2 regions of the Methylophaga sp. F7 genome follow, and region 1 is predicted to be linked to the other one. Evidence: riboswitches for the same ligand, from Rfam matches in the RefSeq annotation. Region 1 holds a riboswitch; the other holds the start of a gene.
The links. Region 1 has a riboswitch for cobalamin ahead of AC08OG_RS09915 (TonB-dependent receptor domain-containing protein). Riboswitches for the same ligand answer to the same signal wherever they lie in the genome.
Positions count from the first base shown of each region.

Region 2: linked by a shared signal. The riboswitch ahead of AC08OG_RS08490 (cobaltochelatase subunit CobN) and the one ahead of AC08OG_RS09915 (TonB-dependent receptor domain-containing protein) in region 1 are both predicted to bind cobalamin.

Region 1 is NZ_CM166511.1:1,961,969-1,970,232, reverse strand. Features, by position in the region: gene AC08OG_RS09945 (cobyric acid synthase) at 1-75, opposite strand, end outside; gene cobD (threonine-phosphate decarboxylase CobD) at 72-1,061, opposite strand; gene cbiB (adenosylcobinamide-phosphate synthase CbiB) at 1,054-1,962, opposite strand; gene bluB (5,6-dimethylbenzimidazole synthase) at 1,959-2,621, opposite strand; gene AC08OG_RS09925 (cobyrinic acid a,c-diamide synthase CobB) at 2,618-3,910, opposite strand; gene AC08OG_RS09920 (hypothetical protein) at 3,910-4,485, opposite strand; cobalamin riboswitch at 4,541-4,743, opposite strand; cobalamin riboswitch at 4,823-5,017, shown strand; gene AC08OG_RS09915 (TonB-dependent receptor domain-containing protein) at 5,079-6,959, shown strand; gene AC08OG_RS09910 (O-succinylhomoserine sulfhydrylase) at 7,158-8,264, shown strand, end outside.
Region 2 is NZ_CM166511.1:1,656,717-1,664,980, reverse strand. Features, by position in the region: gene ettA (energy-dependent translational throttle protein EttA) at 1-411, opposite strand, end outside; gene AC08OG_RS08500 (DUF2149 domain-containing protein) at 510-809, opposite strand; gene AC08OG_RS08495 (MotA/TolQ/ExbB proton channel family protein) at 802-1,248, opposite strand; gene AC08OG_RS08490 (cobaltochelatase subunit CobN) at 1,248-5,648, opposite strand; cobalamin riboswitch at 5,748-6,055, opposite strand; gene AC08OG_RS08485 (LemA family protein) at 6,249-6,827, shown strand; gene AC08OG_RS08480 (M48 family metalloprotease) at 6,830-7,651, shown strand; gene AC08OG_RS08475 (calcium/sodium antiporter) at 7,908-8,264, opposite strand, start outside.

The DNA.
Region 1 (8,264 bases):
GCATAACGCGGTTACCAGTGTGCTTTTACCAGCATCAGATGTTGTTCCCTGAACCATTAAAGTCTTAGCTGTCATGGTTGTTCGACCTTCTGTAATGCGGTTTCCAGACGTAGCCAGTCCTGTTCAGTAGCCGGTAAGCCAAACCTTAAGGCTGCCGGTCGATCGAATAATCGACAGAGAATACCTTGTTGGGCCAGTTGATGATGAATGCTGGCAGCATGAGCGGTTTTAACCCATTGAAATAAGGCGCAACCGCCGTTGGGTGCTAATTTATATTGACCGAGCAGCTCTGTCAGTCGTTGGGCATGTTGCGGTAAATACTGACGCGATTGCTGTTGCCAGTTTTTATCAGCTAATGCCTGCGAGGCAATCCATCTTGATGCTGTAGCAATCGGCCAGGGGCCAGATTTTTCGGCTATTTTCTTTAACAAATCAGGGTGTGTGATCACAAACCCGACTCTTACACCGGCCAAGCCAAAAAACTTTCCCAGCGAACGTAAAATGATTAATCCATGCTGGCAAGGAAGTGGTGCCAGACTTTGCTCTGGTGTGATATCAAGAAACGCTTCATCGACGATCAACCAGCCATTACGCATTTGCAAACGTTGTTGCCAGTTTAATAAACGTTGTCTATCAAACGTTTCACCGCTGGGATTATTCGGGTGAATAACAATCACCACATCAAACATATCAATCTGTTGATCCAGCTCAAAACTTTCCAGCGCGACCACTTCATGACCGGCTACCTGCCAGCAATGGCGATGTTCTTCGTATGCTGGTGAAAGGATAGCAACGCGACAAGCTGATCTTAATGTCGGTAAGATTTGTATGGCGGCCTGCGATCCGGCAACTGGCAGAATATGTTCACATTGATAATACGTTTTAGCCTGATCGATTAAATCATCTTCGTTTTCAGGCAGTTTTGCCCAAAGTTCTGCCGGGATCTGTTCTGGAACGGGCCAGCCATTTGGGTTTATACCAGTAGACAAATCCAGCCAATCCTTTAGACCGATACCGTATTGTTTGGCATAAGCGTGAATTCTACCGCCGTGATTAAGCATAAATGATCCCCGTAATAATCCCTATAACGGAAAGCCATAACAGCACACTGTTAGACACTAATCTTAGAGCACGCCCAATATCGTTTGCTTTAGCAATATTTGACGTGCCTAGCAGGGGACGTTGATGCCATTCACCGTGATAGCAGGCAGCCCCACCGAGTTGAACATCCAAAGCCCCTGCACCACTGGCCATTACCGGACCGGCATTTGGGCTGTCCCATAATGGTGCTTGCTGATGCCAGCAACTCAATGCCTTTCGCGTATTGCCAAGCAGGGCATAACTTAAAGCGGTCAGTCGGGCGGGCACAAAGTTTAATAAATCATCCAATCGAGCTGCCGTTTTGCCAAAATAGAAAAAGCGTTGAGTTCGATAGCCCCACATGGCATCCAGCGTATTCACCAGACGGTAGGCAACCACGCCGGCAGCACCACCGATAATAAACCAGAAAAGTGTGCCAAAAACAGCATCGTTACCATTTTCCAGCACTGATTCAATCGTCGCTTTGTTCACATCAATATGATCTTTATCCCGACTGACAATGCGGCTGGTCAATGTTCTGGCGTGTTCGAGATCGCCTTGTTGCATGGCCTGCAGAATAGGTCGGGCATGATCAAAAAGACTGCGATGACCCAGGCAGAGCGTTAATAGCACAACGGAAAACAGGGCGCCCCAGAACGGAATCTGGCTAATCAAATAAGTAATAAATGTAATTGGCACAATACAAATGATTAATGCCAGCATGCCAGCAAAAAACTGAACAAATCGTTGTTGCTTGGCGTGATTAAGATGCGCTTCGGTGTTATTAGCCAAAGCGCCAAAACCAACCAGAGGATGCAACCGTTTCGGTTCACCGACAAACCAGTCAATGATCAAAGCGCTGAGCATGATAATAAAGGTCATGACTTAGTATTGTTTTCCCAGCGGTTTTCAAAGATAAGTTCATCCAGAGGCTGACGTTGTCGCCAGTTTTCCTGCTCCAGCATGGGCTGTTGGTAAAAATCATCAACATGACCCAGACACAGAATCGCCACCGGGCAGGCCCCATTAGGAATCCCCAATAAATCGGCTAATTTTTGGGGATCAAATAAGGAGACCCAGCCCATGCCCAATCCTTCGGCACGGGCAGCCAGCCACATATTCTGAATGGCACATGAGACCGATGCCAGATCCATTTCCGGCAGGGTGCGGCGACCAAAAATATGCGACTCACGTTTATCCATCAACGAGACAACCAACACTTCAGCGCAATCCTTGATGCCTTCAACTTTCAGCTGCAGAAATTCTGTTTCACGCTCACCCAACGCCTTGGCAGTCAGCACTCTTTCATTTTCAACGATTTGATGAATAGCATTGCGGATGCCGGTATCGGTAATCCGAATCATCCGCCAAGGTTGCATCAGTCCTACGCTGGGAGCCTGCCAGGCTGCTTGAAATAATCGCTGCAGAATATCCTGATCGATTGGATCAGCAATAAAATGCCGCATATCACGACGCTCACCAATAGCGCGATATACAGCCTCACGATCCTGGTGATTAAAGCGGTATTTATCCTGACTCATGGGGTAAACCAGCGGGCAATGAGTTCAGGGGCTGACGGAAAATAAAAGTGGATATAGCTGGCTGTCAGGCGTTGTTGCTGAAACACGGCTTCACTGACTTTATTGCCGTTTGGGCATTCAGCATAGAGGATAGCTATGGGTTGATTTTCCAACAAGGAATGGTGGTAGGTATGACCACGTAAAGTGTAATTATCATGAGTAACTTGTTGCAATGCCAAGGCTGTCAGTCTGGCTTGTAATTTGGCATCAGCGGCCAGCACGCCACACATTTCAGCTTGTTGGCCATGCTTATCGGTTAATGTGCGGCACAAATACAGCATGCCACCACATTCAGCCACAACTTGTTTATTGGCATTAATGTATTCACATATCGCCTGACGCATCGACATATTTTGGCTGAGTGTTTCCAGATGCAGTTCAGGATAGCCACCAGGGAGATAAAGGCTATCTACCTCAGGAAGCGTTGTATCCGTTAACGGGGAAAAAAATATCAGCTCAGCACCCATAGCGGTTAAACAATCCAGATTTGCCTGATAAACAAAGGCAAACGCTGCATCCTTAGCCACCCCGATGCGAAGATCTTTTAATAATGCGGGTAAAGCTTCAAAAGGCTGATTGTTGATTTTGATTTGCGGTAAAACAAATTCGGGATTCAGCTGCAGGCTATCTGCCAGTCGGTCCAGACGCTCAGTCAAATCCGTGAGTTCATCAGCCTGAACCAAACCCAGATAACGGCTGGGCAGACTTTCAATTTGACGAGGCATATTAGCAAGACAAGGTAAATCGTTAGGTAAAGCGGACGTCAGCATTTCAGCATGTCTGGCACTGCCCACACGATTGGCCAGAACACCAGCCAACGTCACATCCTGACGAAAGTTGGCTAAGCCGAATGCTAAAGCGGCAAATGTTTGTGCCATGGCACTGGCATCAATGACCGCTAACACCGGGATTCCTATAATGGCAGCTAAATCAGCTGTGGAAGGCGTACCATCAAACAAACCCATCACGCCTTCAATCAGAATGATATCTGCCTGTTTGGCGGCGTCGGCAATCAATTGTCTGGAGTGAGTTTCACCGACCATCCATAAATCAACTTGATAAACCGGATGGCCGGAGGCAAATGACAGGATCATTGGGTCCAGAAAGTCTGGACCCACTTTGAAAATTCGGACCTGTTTACCCTGACGTCGATAATGCCACGCCAAGGTCGCGGTAACGGTTGTTTTACCTTGACCTGAGGCGGGGGCAGCAATAATCAGCGCAGCGCAGGTTTGCGGCTGCTGTGACATTAACGTAGCTGATTACTGCGCTGGCTCAAATTCGCAAAACGGAAGCTGATATGAATCACCGCGGCAGCAGCAATATAAAAGCTTAATTTACTCAGTTTGCCAGGATAGGACTGGACAAACCGGGTCAGATACTCAGCCATGGTTGGATCGACATAACGACCTGAAAACCAGTAAAAACCACCGCCACTGAACAGGCCGGCAACTGCGGTAACCGTCACCAGCGTCATCGCCAGTGTAAACAGAGCAGTCCAGTTAAATTGGTATTTGGATTGAAACCAGCGACCTGCCAGCCACAAACTTCCATATGCAGGCAGTAAAAAGCCATAAGATGGCGAAACACAGAAATTACTGGCGCCGCCTATGTATACCGACATCAAATCCAGCACAACAGCCAGACCTAAAAAAGCCGGAAACCACAATTTTGAGGCCAGATAAAATCCGGCGAGCATAAATACTGCCCAGGAGGCGCTGGGTAAAACGTTGATATCGGCGAAATGATGACCACGAGTCATCACCATTAATAAGACAAGAAGCGCAGCCACGATCAGTTGCTGACGTTGAGACAATAACGACATTGAGATTCTCCGATGTGCTCACCCGCACAACTTGGTTAATAGCATTTTCGGTCAACAGACCAGGATATTTCAGGCCGGTCTCCGGACTCATGAGCAGTGCTGTCACCGGTTGAACACCTTCCCGTAATAGATACAGTGGCGTAACGTTCAACCTGAACTCATTTACCGTTGCGGGGGCAGTGTCGGGTTTATCCATTGTTTGGCTGCACCGACTTCCCGTTTCATCACTTTCGTGACACCTGAAACTGCCGACAGAATAAGGATTAGCAAGCTATATTGTCAATTTGGAAATCATTAATTGTCCTTATCAGGTTTGACGATAAGCCATGGGAGATTTAAGATGCGCGCCTCTTCAGGTGCTTTGATATCCATCAGAGTTAAACGGGAAGTTGGTGAAAAACCAACACTGCCCCCGCAACGGTAAACGTTGAAAATGCATCCAATCAGCCACTGCGATTAATCGTGGGAAGGCGGGTGTACTGGCGCAAGCCACAACGTGAGTCCGGAGACCGGCCTGAAGTTCATCACAACCAACGTGTGTTGTGTGACTTTATTAATCCGGATCGCGGGTGAGCGTATCCCTAGGAGAAAATATGAAACCTTCAACAAAGGCCATGCCTTTGCGTGTCTGTGCACGACTGACTTTGGCGGCACTGGCTACTTCCACCTTCTCTGTTACGGCTCTGGCTGAACAGGAATCCCTTGATGCAATGACGATTACCGCTAACCGGATGCCTACCGAAAATGCGTTGGCACCAAATACGGTTATTACCCGTGCGGATATTGATCGTTTGCAGATTAATGATCTAGCAACTTTGCTTTCACGATTTCCCGGTGTGGATATGACACAAAATGGTGGTTATGGAAAAGCAAGCAGTATTTTTATACGTGGCAACAATAGCGATCACGTTCTTGTTTTAGTCGATGGTATAAAATGGCAGTCCGCTACATCGGGGGGGACAGCATTACAAGATTTTCCTGTTGAGCAAATTGATCGAGTTGAGATCGTTCGAGGTTCTAGAGCTGGGCTTTACGGTTCAGATGCTATTGGTGGCGTGGTTCAAATTTTTACCAAGCAAGGCAAGTCTGGTGAAACAAAACCTTATTTTTCATTAGCTACTGGTACAAAAAATACTCAAAAAGCGACAGCAGGTATTAGTGGCGGAAATGAAAAAACCCGCTATAACGTGGGTTATAGTTATTTAACAAGTAACGGGATAGATGCTCAGGACACTTTAGATGATCCAGTTAGAACATATGCTACGCCTGATCATGATGGTTATCGTAATAGTAGTCTTTCCTTCAATGTTGCTCACCAAATAAGCAATGACTGGTATGTCGGGGCGAACTTTTTAAGAGCAGAAGCATATAACGAATATGATAACGGCCGATTTGTCTTTGGTACTAAGACAAAACAGGAGCCTATTTATCAAAATGTGATTCAACAAGTGATGGGTGTTAACACTAGGTATAAACTCAATGAACTTTGGACGATGAGTTTTGAACTTGCTGAAAGTCGAGATCTTTCCCAAATAGTTCAACAGAGTGAGAATGACTCTAAATTTAATACGCGCCATAGAGAGGCCAGTTGGGTTAATACGTTAACACTTAACGAAAATCACCGAGTCAATCTTGGCTTTGATTATGATCATGACCGTGTTGAAAGTAGCACTGATTACGCTGAAGATTCCAGAGAAAATAAAGCTATATTTGCAAGTTGGCAGGCCAAGGTTAACAAAAATGAGTGGCTACTCAGTGCTCGTTATGACGATAACGAAAGTTTCGGTAATCGAACAACTGGTACAGCAGATTATGGATACTGGCTTAGTGATGACTTAAGATTTTCACTAAACGCTGGAACTGGTTTTAAAGCACCGAGTTTTAATAGCTTATATTTTCCAGGATTTGGTAACCCTGATCTTAAATCTGAAAAATCAACTTCATATGGTGTCGGCTTGGATGGAACTACCACATGGGGACGTTGGGCTGTAAATGCCTATCAAAATAAAGTACATGATTTGATTGCAAATACTACTGATCCTGTTACTGACATTTTTGGCCCATATAACGTTAATGAAGCGAAAATTAAAGGGATTGAATTCGAACTGCATACTTCATTATTTAATTGGGATTTGAGTGCAGATGCGTCATTCTTAAATCCTGAAAATGAAGAAACGGATAATGTTCTGGCAAGAAGGGCAAAACGTTTAGCCAATTTCCATGCTGATCGTCAATGGAGTAAGTGGTCTACAGGAGCAAGCTGGAGGTTAAGAGGCGAAAGTTATAGTGATGCAGATAATGACGTTAAACTTAGCGGCTTTGGATTACTGGATCTCAGGGCTGCATATAATATTGATTCTGATTGGACCATTCGTTTGACCGGACAAAATATGCTGGATAAGGACTATCAGACTGTTGATAGATATTACAGCTTGGGCAGAACAGTTATGTTATCTGTCCATTATCAACCCTAATTTATCAATTTAATAACGCTCGGCCACCACTGGCTGAGCGTTATTCTTAAGTCATACTTCATTCCAGAGTAAGCAAGCTGTTGGATATGTGTTTTCTATTCTTTGATATAGCATTTAAAATGCTTTATGGATAAAGCTGGTCAGCAATAAGGCTTATCTTTTAGAATGGCAGGATTTTCCAGCTATTTCAGAGTTGTCATGACCGATCTTAAAGACAAAGGTTTTGCCACCCGTGCAGTACGTGCCGGACAGGTAAGAACGCCCGAAGGCGAACATTCAGAACCGATTTTCCCAACTTCCAGTTTTGTGTTTGATAGTGCAGAACAGGCAGCAGCAAGGTTTGGCGGTGATGAACCTGGCAATATCTATTCGCGTTTTACCAATCCAACCGTGCGTACTTTTGAACAACGCCTGGCGTCATTGGAACAGGGTGAGTCCTGCGTGGCAACAGCTTCGGGCATGTCCGCTATTCTTGCTACTTTTATGGGCTTATGCGCTGCCGGAGATCATATTGTTTCTTCACGTAGTGTGTTTGGTACGACACGGGTTTTGTTTGATAAATATCTGAGCAAATTCGGCTTGCAGACAGACTATGTACCGTTAACCGATCTGGCAGCCTGGGAAGCGGCGATCAAGCCCAATACCAAAGCATTATTTCTGGAAACGCCTTCCAACCCACTCAATGAAATTGCTGATTTAGCTGCATTATCGGCTTTGGCTAAGCAACATGGCTGCCTGTTAATTGTTGATAATTGCTTTTGTACACCGGCGTTACAGCAACCTTTATTACTCGGTGCCGATATCATCATTCATTCTGCGACCAAATATATAGATGGGCAAGGACGGTGTGTGGGTGGTGCGGTGGTCGGCGATGCACAACGGGTTGGAGAAGAGGTATACGGCTTCCTTCGGTCAGCTGGTCCAACCATGAGTGCGTTTAATGCATGGACTTTTCTGAAAGGTTTGGAAACACTGGATTTACGCATGAAAGCGCATTCAGCCAATGCCAATCAGCTGGCACATTGGCTGCAGCAGCAGAAACAGGTTACCCAGGTATTTTATGCGGGGCTCGAGTCACATCCAGGACATCAATTGGCAAAACAGCAACAATCTGATTTTGGTGGCATTATTGCGTTTGAACTCGAAGGTGGACAGGAAGCTGCCTGGAAATTGATTAATGCCACACAGTTTATTTCGATAACGGCCAATTTGGGGGATACCAAAACCACTATCACCCATCCGGCCACAACAACGCATGGTCGAGTGTCAGTTGAGGCGCGAGCTGAATCAGGTATCAGTGATGGC
Region 2 (8,264 bases), 310 kb from region 1:
ACCATCTTTAGCGGTGATCAGATTTTCCAGTTCACCCTGTTTTTTAGCGAGTGCATCAAAGTCGGCATCCGGTTCGGCATAAGCTGCATAAATCGCATCCAGTTCATCCAAAGCGGCTTTGACATCAGAGACTGATTCTTCAACGATTTCCCGAACGGTTTTGCTGTCATCCAGCTCAGGCTCCTGAGGCAGATACCCGACCTTCATATTCGGCATCGGTCTGGCTTCGCCAATATAATCTTTATCCTCACCCGCCATGATGCGGAGCAGGGTAGACTTACCAGAGCCATTTAAACCCAATACACCGATTTTGGCACCAGGGAAAAATGACAGGGAAATATCTTTTAAAATTTCGCGTTTGGGCGGCACGATTTTGCCAACGCGGTTCATGCTATATACGTATTGAGCCATTTTAAAATCCAATAAAACAGGAGTTCAGTAGAAGCGGTGATTCTACCTGAAATTACTTTTGGATTCGCGGGCTGAGCGAAAATCTTTTAATGAAAAAATTAGTCATCAATTAAAATCAGCTTACCGGTTTGTGGATCTCGATATACCTGACCAACAGCTTCGTAACCACTACCATCCTGCACCTGCTGCTGCATAGTATCTGGCATTGTTGGCAGTTCCTTACCGAGAGTGATTTCCTGCGGCTGTACTTCAAAATGATCCTGTAAGTCCGAACTGAACGCGACCAGTGCAGCGATTAACCCACAGGCAAATACCAGCACAATATCAATCAAATTGGCCAATGGACCTAACGGATCTTCATCGGTATCGAGAAATGAACTGCGACGCCATTTATCCATTTTGCTGTTCCAATTCAGTTAAAGCAGCGTCATACCAACGCCGACGCATCCGACCAATGACAAAGCCGATCATGCCAGCCAATAAGCCAATAACCGTGGTATCAAACGCCACTGTCATCGCCGTAGTCAGAATTTTTAGTTGTCCTTCGCCTAATGCGGCGAGGCCTGGGCCCAAGGGAATCAAGGTGCCCATCAACCCGAGCATGGGTGCCAGTCTGGTAATAAAATCGGCCCGTTCAATTCGGCGTTTGCCCAGAGCAATCAATGCTTGGCTATCAGAATGCTGTGATAAACGGGCGATTCCCCAGAAGCGCTCGCCAATGGCAATACCGGTTTCATATACGGCCAAACCGACAAAAAACAATAACGCCCAGACGACCGGGGTTAATAACAGTCCGGTCAGCTGGTGCATTAATTCCAGTGAAAAATGTGGATACATTACATAGCTCCTTTACGACCGCGCCATAATCCTGCGGCAACGATTACTGATAATGCCAGCAACGTCCACAGCCAAAGCATTTTGCTATCGGTGGAGCTGGTTTCTGTAGTGTCCTCAGCAGCTTGATTGCTATTCTCGATTTGCTGGCTATCCTGCTGATTCAATTGTAATTCCTGTATATGAGTTGGAGGGGAGGCTGTTTCTGAAGTCTGTATTCGGCTTCGTGCCAATACGGCTTCCAAAGCTTTAGCCTGATCCGCATCGAGATGTGATTTCACAAAATCATACATTGGATGATTCGCATGGGTATGACCACTTCCGGGAATGCCTTTTTCAATAATATTGGCAGCAAACTGCTCGGCCAATTGTTTTTGAGTATTCAAATCAGCATCCCAGAATTCTTTATCTATGGCGACCAGCATCACTGCCAGGATATTGGTTTGCACATGTTGTTGATGACTATCACTTAAAAACTCATCCAATCCTAATTGCAGGCTGTCATCAACATAAACGGCTTTTACCTCTTCCCACACATGGTCAGTAATGATTTCCGGACTGGTCACCTGCCACCCCCAAAGATATTCGATAAATTCACTGCCCATGGTGCGCGCACCGGCATAACCTTCATTCATTAACGGCTTAATCCATTGTGGATTCAGATAACGGGCACGCAGCTCTCCCAGCAGGACTTGTGGCAAGTCATCGATTCGCAGATTATCGTTGTTACTGTGATTAATCACCGCGCTGCCTGGTTGCTGACCACTAACTGTTTCCACCGCCAGATTAAAACCACCCAGATAATCAAATGCATCATTGTTATCCATCAGGCCATACAGATTACTGGCACGACCCAAAAAGGTTTGTGACACTCCGGCAAGTTGCTGTTTGAACAAGTCCGGTTGCGATTCACCCTGCAAACCACTGCCATAAGCATGTGCCATACGTTTGATAAATACGTCAGCCAGTTCACTGCGATCTTCCCAGGCAGCTGAACGTTCAACCAGACGATTAATGCCAGCACCATAAGCCCCCGGGGCAATACCAAATACACGAAGGCTTGTTTCACGACCTAATTGTGCCGGATCGATATCCGGTTGTTGGGCCAGCCGTTGTATGGCCTCATTTACCCAATTGGTGGCCACCAAGTTTTTATCCAACGCTTCATCGCCGCCTTGTTGCCATTCACCTAAAGCTTCCAAAGCAGCGTTAAGGGCGACAGCCAAAGCAGGATAATCACGGATAATCAGATCTCGACTGGCATCCAAGGCCAATAAGCTGGCTTTATCCAGCAATACCAGATGTTCGCCATATAAATCCCGGAATAAACCTGAAGTGGTAAACAACACATCCAGCCGCTGTGGTTGTTCCTCATTTAATGGCAGACGTTCGAGACCTTTGATAATGCCACGGCTATTCCATATCGGGCGGACACCCAGCAGCTTCATACCAAACGCAATCATGGCACCTTCATCCCGCACTGAATCAGAGGCCCATAAAATCACCCCTTGTTTATTGCGATCGCCTACTTCATGACCTTCAATATTGCCCTTTTCGCCGGCCAAGACCGGTGCGGCCAGTTGTTGACCGATATCAAAACCCACACGGGTTGGCAGCAGGCTGCCATCCAACGCATAAAAATTACGGCCAGTGGGCAGAGCATCCGGCGTGCGAATGGGATCATTGCCTTTCCCCGGAGAGATAAAACGACCATTCAAACCATTCAAAAGCGCTTCAATCTCAGCCGCTGGAGACATTTGCAATTTTTGATAGATAGCTTGACGTTGAGCCTCGCTGGAATCGGTGTTGTCCAGAATTGAGTTCATCATGGTATCGAGTCCATCCGCGGACCAATCCCGGCCAAATACATGCAGACCCAGTGGCATAAAGGTCTCTTGAAAATTTGTCAGATAATGACCGACTTCATGCAGTAGAAAATCATCATCAATTTCATCGAAACCGGCACCACGCACTTGCAGCTCTTCATCCATGCTGGCGATCAATTCATTACGCAGACCCATAGTTTCGATTTGTTCACGCAGGCTGCGAATAGCCCGATCCCGTGTGGCTTTATCTGAAGCAGCTTCGGCGCTTTCAATCAACTGACGTAGTTGTAGCAGATCGTCATAAAGTTCAGTGACGGCGAGCGGGGGAGTCAAATGATCGATGATAACTGCCTGTCCACGGCGTTTGGCCTGTATGCCTTCACCGACGCCATCGACTATATATGGATAAAGACCCGGAACCTCACCGGCAATAATAGCGGGGTAATCATCTTCACCCAAACCTACACTGCGTTTGGGTAAAAACTCATAGGTTGAATGTCGACCAACATGCACCATAGCATCAGCGTTAAATTGCGACTGAATATAGTGATAAAACGCCAGATATTGATGTGGCGGAGGGAAAGACATATTGGCATGCAACAATTCTTCATGGATTTCCCAACCACGCGGTGGTTGCGGGCCGATAAACACATTGCCAAATTGCACGCCGGGAATCAGTAATCGATTATCCCAGACCATCACTTTGCCGGGTACTTCACCCCAACCGCGAATACCTTCAATCTGCATTTCCAATAATGCATCATGTAAGGATTCGCTATGCTGCCAGTCGGGCTGATGGCCTTGAGCAGCTGCATCGATGATCTGCTGATAATCCTGTTCCAGCTGATTTAATAAATCCAATGCTCGACTGCGGCCGGGATGACGTAAACCATCCAGTGCATGATGCAGATCCGTGGATGTTTGCTGCATAAATGCCGTTAGCAAATTGAGTTGAGATTGGCGAGTTGTCACACTGTCCAATGCCAGTGCCTGCTCAATAGCATCACGCATCCGCTGCTGTAATGCTGCCAAAGGACCATCAATCATTTCAGCCTGAACAGTTGCCGGTAACTGTTTGAACCAGCGTTGATATTCATCCGCTGTCATGGTGTTGGCGACCTTGGACATCGCTGATAATGCTTGTGCGTCTTCAGGTAAATTCACCCCTTTAAGTTGCAGCATATCCAGCAAAGATTCCGCATCTTTTGGCAGCTCACCAGTCTGATAACCTGCATTTTTCAGGCTATTCAATATTTCCAGCAGACTTTCAGGCACATTCAGATTATCAGCACCGATATTATGTCTACCGGGGGGATGGTTGTAATACACAATGGCGACACGCTTATCGGCATTGTCTTTTTGTTGTAGAGCCAGCCAGCCTTGCATGCGCAGTGCCTGACGGTTTATATGTTCTTTAATTGGTAGACTTTGCGTCAGCTGGGCCCCGGTTTGTGGGTCCATCTTTGCAGGCTCGGTCAATGCCAGAATCTGTGGCTGACTGACACCTTGCAACTCCGGCATGGCAATCCGATAATGAATCGAATCGCGAGGAATACCCTGTGAAGATAAGGCATAATCCGCCTCACTTAATTTATTAAGACGAATACCTTTTAAAACCGGAACATTAAGCTCAGTAAATAATTGTTCAACCTGCTCACGACCATCACCACCACCAATCACAAAGTCCTGAAAAGAAACGATTCCCCATGGTGTGTTTGGCAAAGATTTGTTCATCACCTTTTTGATCGTCTCAATAGCCTCAACACTGGGTTCGCCCCAGGCGGCCAATACGGAAACACATTGACTGTTCAGCGCCTGACAATACTGCTGATGCAGTTTCCATTCACCTGTTAAATCGCCGGTATCATGATCGACCAACCAGACAACAGGATTTGTTGTATCAAGTTGTTTGGCTAGTTCAGTTGGGCTTAACCATTGAGTTTTATCGTCTTTATGCAAAGCAAAGCGTAAAGCCCCAACAGGTTGTAATTCGGCTTTTTTACTGCCTTCTGTGAGCAACATGTCCAGCAGACTGCGTGAATTCTCTGTCGAACGGTTAACCCAGTAAGCACGAGCCTGTAACCAGTTAGCATACTCGGGATATTGAACCTGTTTGGCCTCTAACAGAGTTGTTGTGCTTAATGAGGCTTTATCACTCAAGATATGATTAGGAATAGATTGTGTAACCGGATCGCTATTTAATTCGATAAGCCGCTGGTCACTATGTAAAACATAGCGTTTTTGATCATTGTTATATTGCCGAACGAGTAATCGTTCCACAGGATCGCCAAATACACCAACCACTAATATGCTTGCACTGTTATCAATTAATTGCTGTAAGTCAGCATCAGTCAAAGCATTAAGCTGACTGACCGTGCGGATTTGAATGTCTGCATCAGGCTGTTGTTGTAATAATTGATGTGCTCCAGAGACCAAAGTCGGGGCAGAGCGATCTGACACAATAACCATTACATGATGCTCACTGGCATACGCACTTGAAGTTATCAGAGAAAACAACAGGGCAAATAGAAAAATGGGTCGGTGAAAACACAAGCGATATTTAACAATATAAGACATCAGACATCCTGCCGTAGCAAAAGCAGCTACCAGTTAGGTAAATAGCGGGCAGGGGACAGTATGGGTCTAATCTCGGAACGTTCAGGCACCCCGCCACGACTCCTTAGTTAGCTTCGGGCCGGTCTCCGGACTTACAGCTTAGCCATATTGGGGGCTGATTTTCTTTCCTGGCCATTACGAATGTTGGCGATGAAAGATAAAAACAGATCCTCGGCATCATGTCTCGTCTTCCCATACTGTTAAGTACAGTGACTGTCGATCTATCAGGCAGATAGCGACCAGAGCAATGAAATAACTGTTTACCGTTGCGGGGGCAGTACAGGAATAGCCAAATAAGAGGCGCACCTGTTTCCCGTTTAACCTTAATCACATGTAGCAATAAAGGCACCTGAAACTGCCTGCGATAATACAGACAAATGGTAATCAGTCAAACTATGCGATATTGGCAGTAATACGTTAATAAGACTGATCGTGATTTTGAGATAGTATTTGGCTGAACGTTAATAGCCCTTAGCTTTCATAGTCAGTAAGCTGTTTAATACTATGGGTAACTAATCCATAATCAATCACGACATTAAATTCAATAGAAGGAGAGTAAATATGGAATGGATATTACTAGGGATTGTCGGCCTGCTGATTTTATATGTGATTATTGAATACAATAAATTGGTTCGGCATCGCAATATCTTCCAGAATGCATTCAAACAGATAGACGTTACACTTAAGCAACGTCACGACATGATTCCGCAGCTGGTCAGCACCGTTAAAGGCTATGCCAAGCATGAACAGGAAACGCTTAATGGGGTAATTGAAGCCCGCAATCAAGCAGAAAAAATGCGTGATCAAACCGACTCGGGCGATGCAAAGTCAATGCTGGCGCTTGGACAGGCTGAAGGTGTGTTAGGTAAAGCAATGGGCGGCATCTTCGCTTTATCAGAAGCTTATCCGGATCTGAAAGCGGATGGTGCTTTCCGTGATCTGATGGAACAGCTGACCAGCATTGAAAACAAAGTGGCAGCTTCGCGCCGCGGCTACAACAATACGGTGCTTGAATATAACAATGTTCTGGAAACTTTTCCGACCAATATCCTAGCCAATATGTTCAGCTTTACTCGCGCCTCAGAGCTGGAGTTTGATGACCGTGAAGCGATTCAAGACGCGCCCAAGGTTGAGTTTTAAAAATGGCTGCAATGAGCAGCTATCAACTGGGTGCAAATGCCCGAAAACAAAGTCGATTGATGATGACTTTGTTTATTTTTTCTGTGGCGTTGATTGCAGCCGTGATTGCCTCGCTGGCTTCTGTCAGGATGAGCGGCGACAGTATTAATCAGACTGAACAGATAATGGTTAACTGGCAACTATTTGGGTTGGTTGCTGCCGGCGTTGCTATGGTGATTGTTCTGACCTCTGTTTGGAAAATAGTCACCATGGGCGGTGACGGTGCAAAGGTTGCTCAGGCTTTGGGAGCGACTGATATTAACGAGATAACCGGTGATCCCTTGGTTACACGTTATCAAAACATCGTTGAGGAAGTGGCGCTGGGAGCCAGCATTCAGACACCGCAGGTTTTTATCATTGAAAACGAACCCGGAATTAATGCTTTCGCTGCGGGTAGCTCTCCCGATAATGCGGCTATTGCCGTGACTCGTGGCGCATTAACTTTATTGAATCGTGATGAACTGACAGCAGTAGTCGCCCATGAATTTGCTCATATTCGTAACCTCGATATGCGGCTCAACCTTCGTGTAATCGGTTTGATTCACGGTTTGATGGCACTTTATGTTGTCGGACGGATTCTGATGCATTCAGGTGGGCGCGGCAGAAAAGGTGGTGCTCAAATACTGTTAATCGGAATTGCTCTGATTCTACTGGGATTACTAGGGGCTTTTATGGGAAAAATCATGCAGGCAGCGATATCTCGTCAACGTGAATATCTTGCTGATGCGGATGCCACACGTTATACCGGTGATCCTATTGCGTTAGCGGGCGCGTTAAAAAAATAGGGGCCCTCAGTCAACAAGGTGCCAATAAAGTCAGACATGATGAACTGGAAGAGGCCAGGCACATGTTGTTTGCCGAGCTTTCAAATAAAATGTCTGGAATGCTGTCTACACATCCACCTTTGGTAAAACGAATACAGGCGCTGGAACCCGGGTTTGACCCGGAGATTAACGGCTGGCCTGAAATAGAAAATGCTCAATAAAAAATTATCCCTCACCCCAAATAATACCTATTTGAAGTGAGAGATAATGGTTAACACTAATTATAGCGTCTGCGTAATAAATCGTTTACCAGGCAAAGTAATACGTAAAAGCCAACCAGTGGAGCCAATCCATAGACTAGTCCGGCTTGCAGTTGTGGTAGGTACGGTAAAGACAAGGCCATTGCAATGGTAAACCAGACATAGGCGACATATAACACCAGGAATAAGAAGCCTTCAAATCGATTTAACGTGCTTCCCAAAAAGAATAAGGGTAAACATAAAATCGCCACAGCCAACATAACAGGGACATCAATCTGCATCAGCTGTTCGCTTGCCAGTAATGGAGTAGGGGAAAACAAACCCGACAAACCCAATACCGCCAGAATATTAAAGATATTGCTACCTACCACATT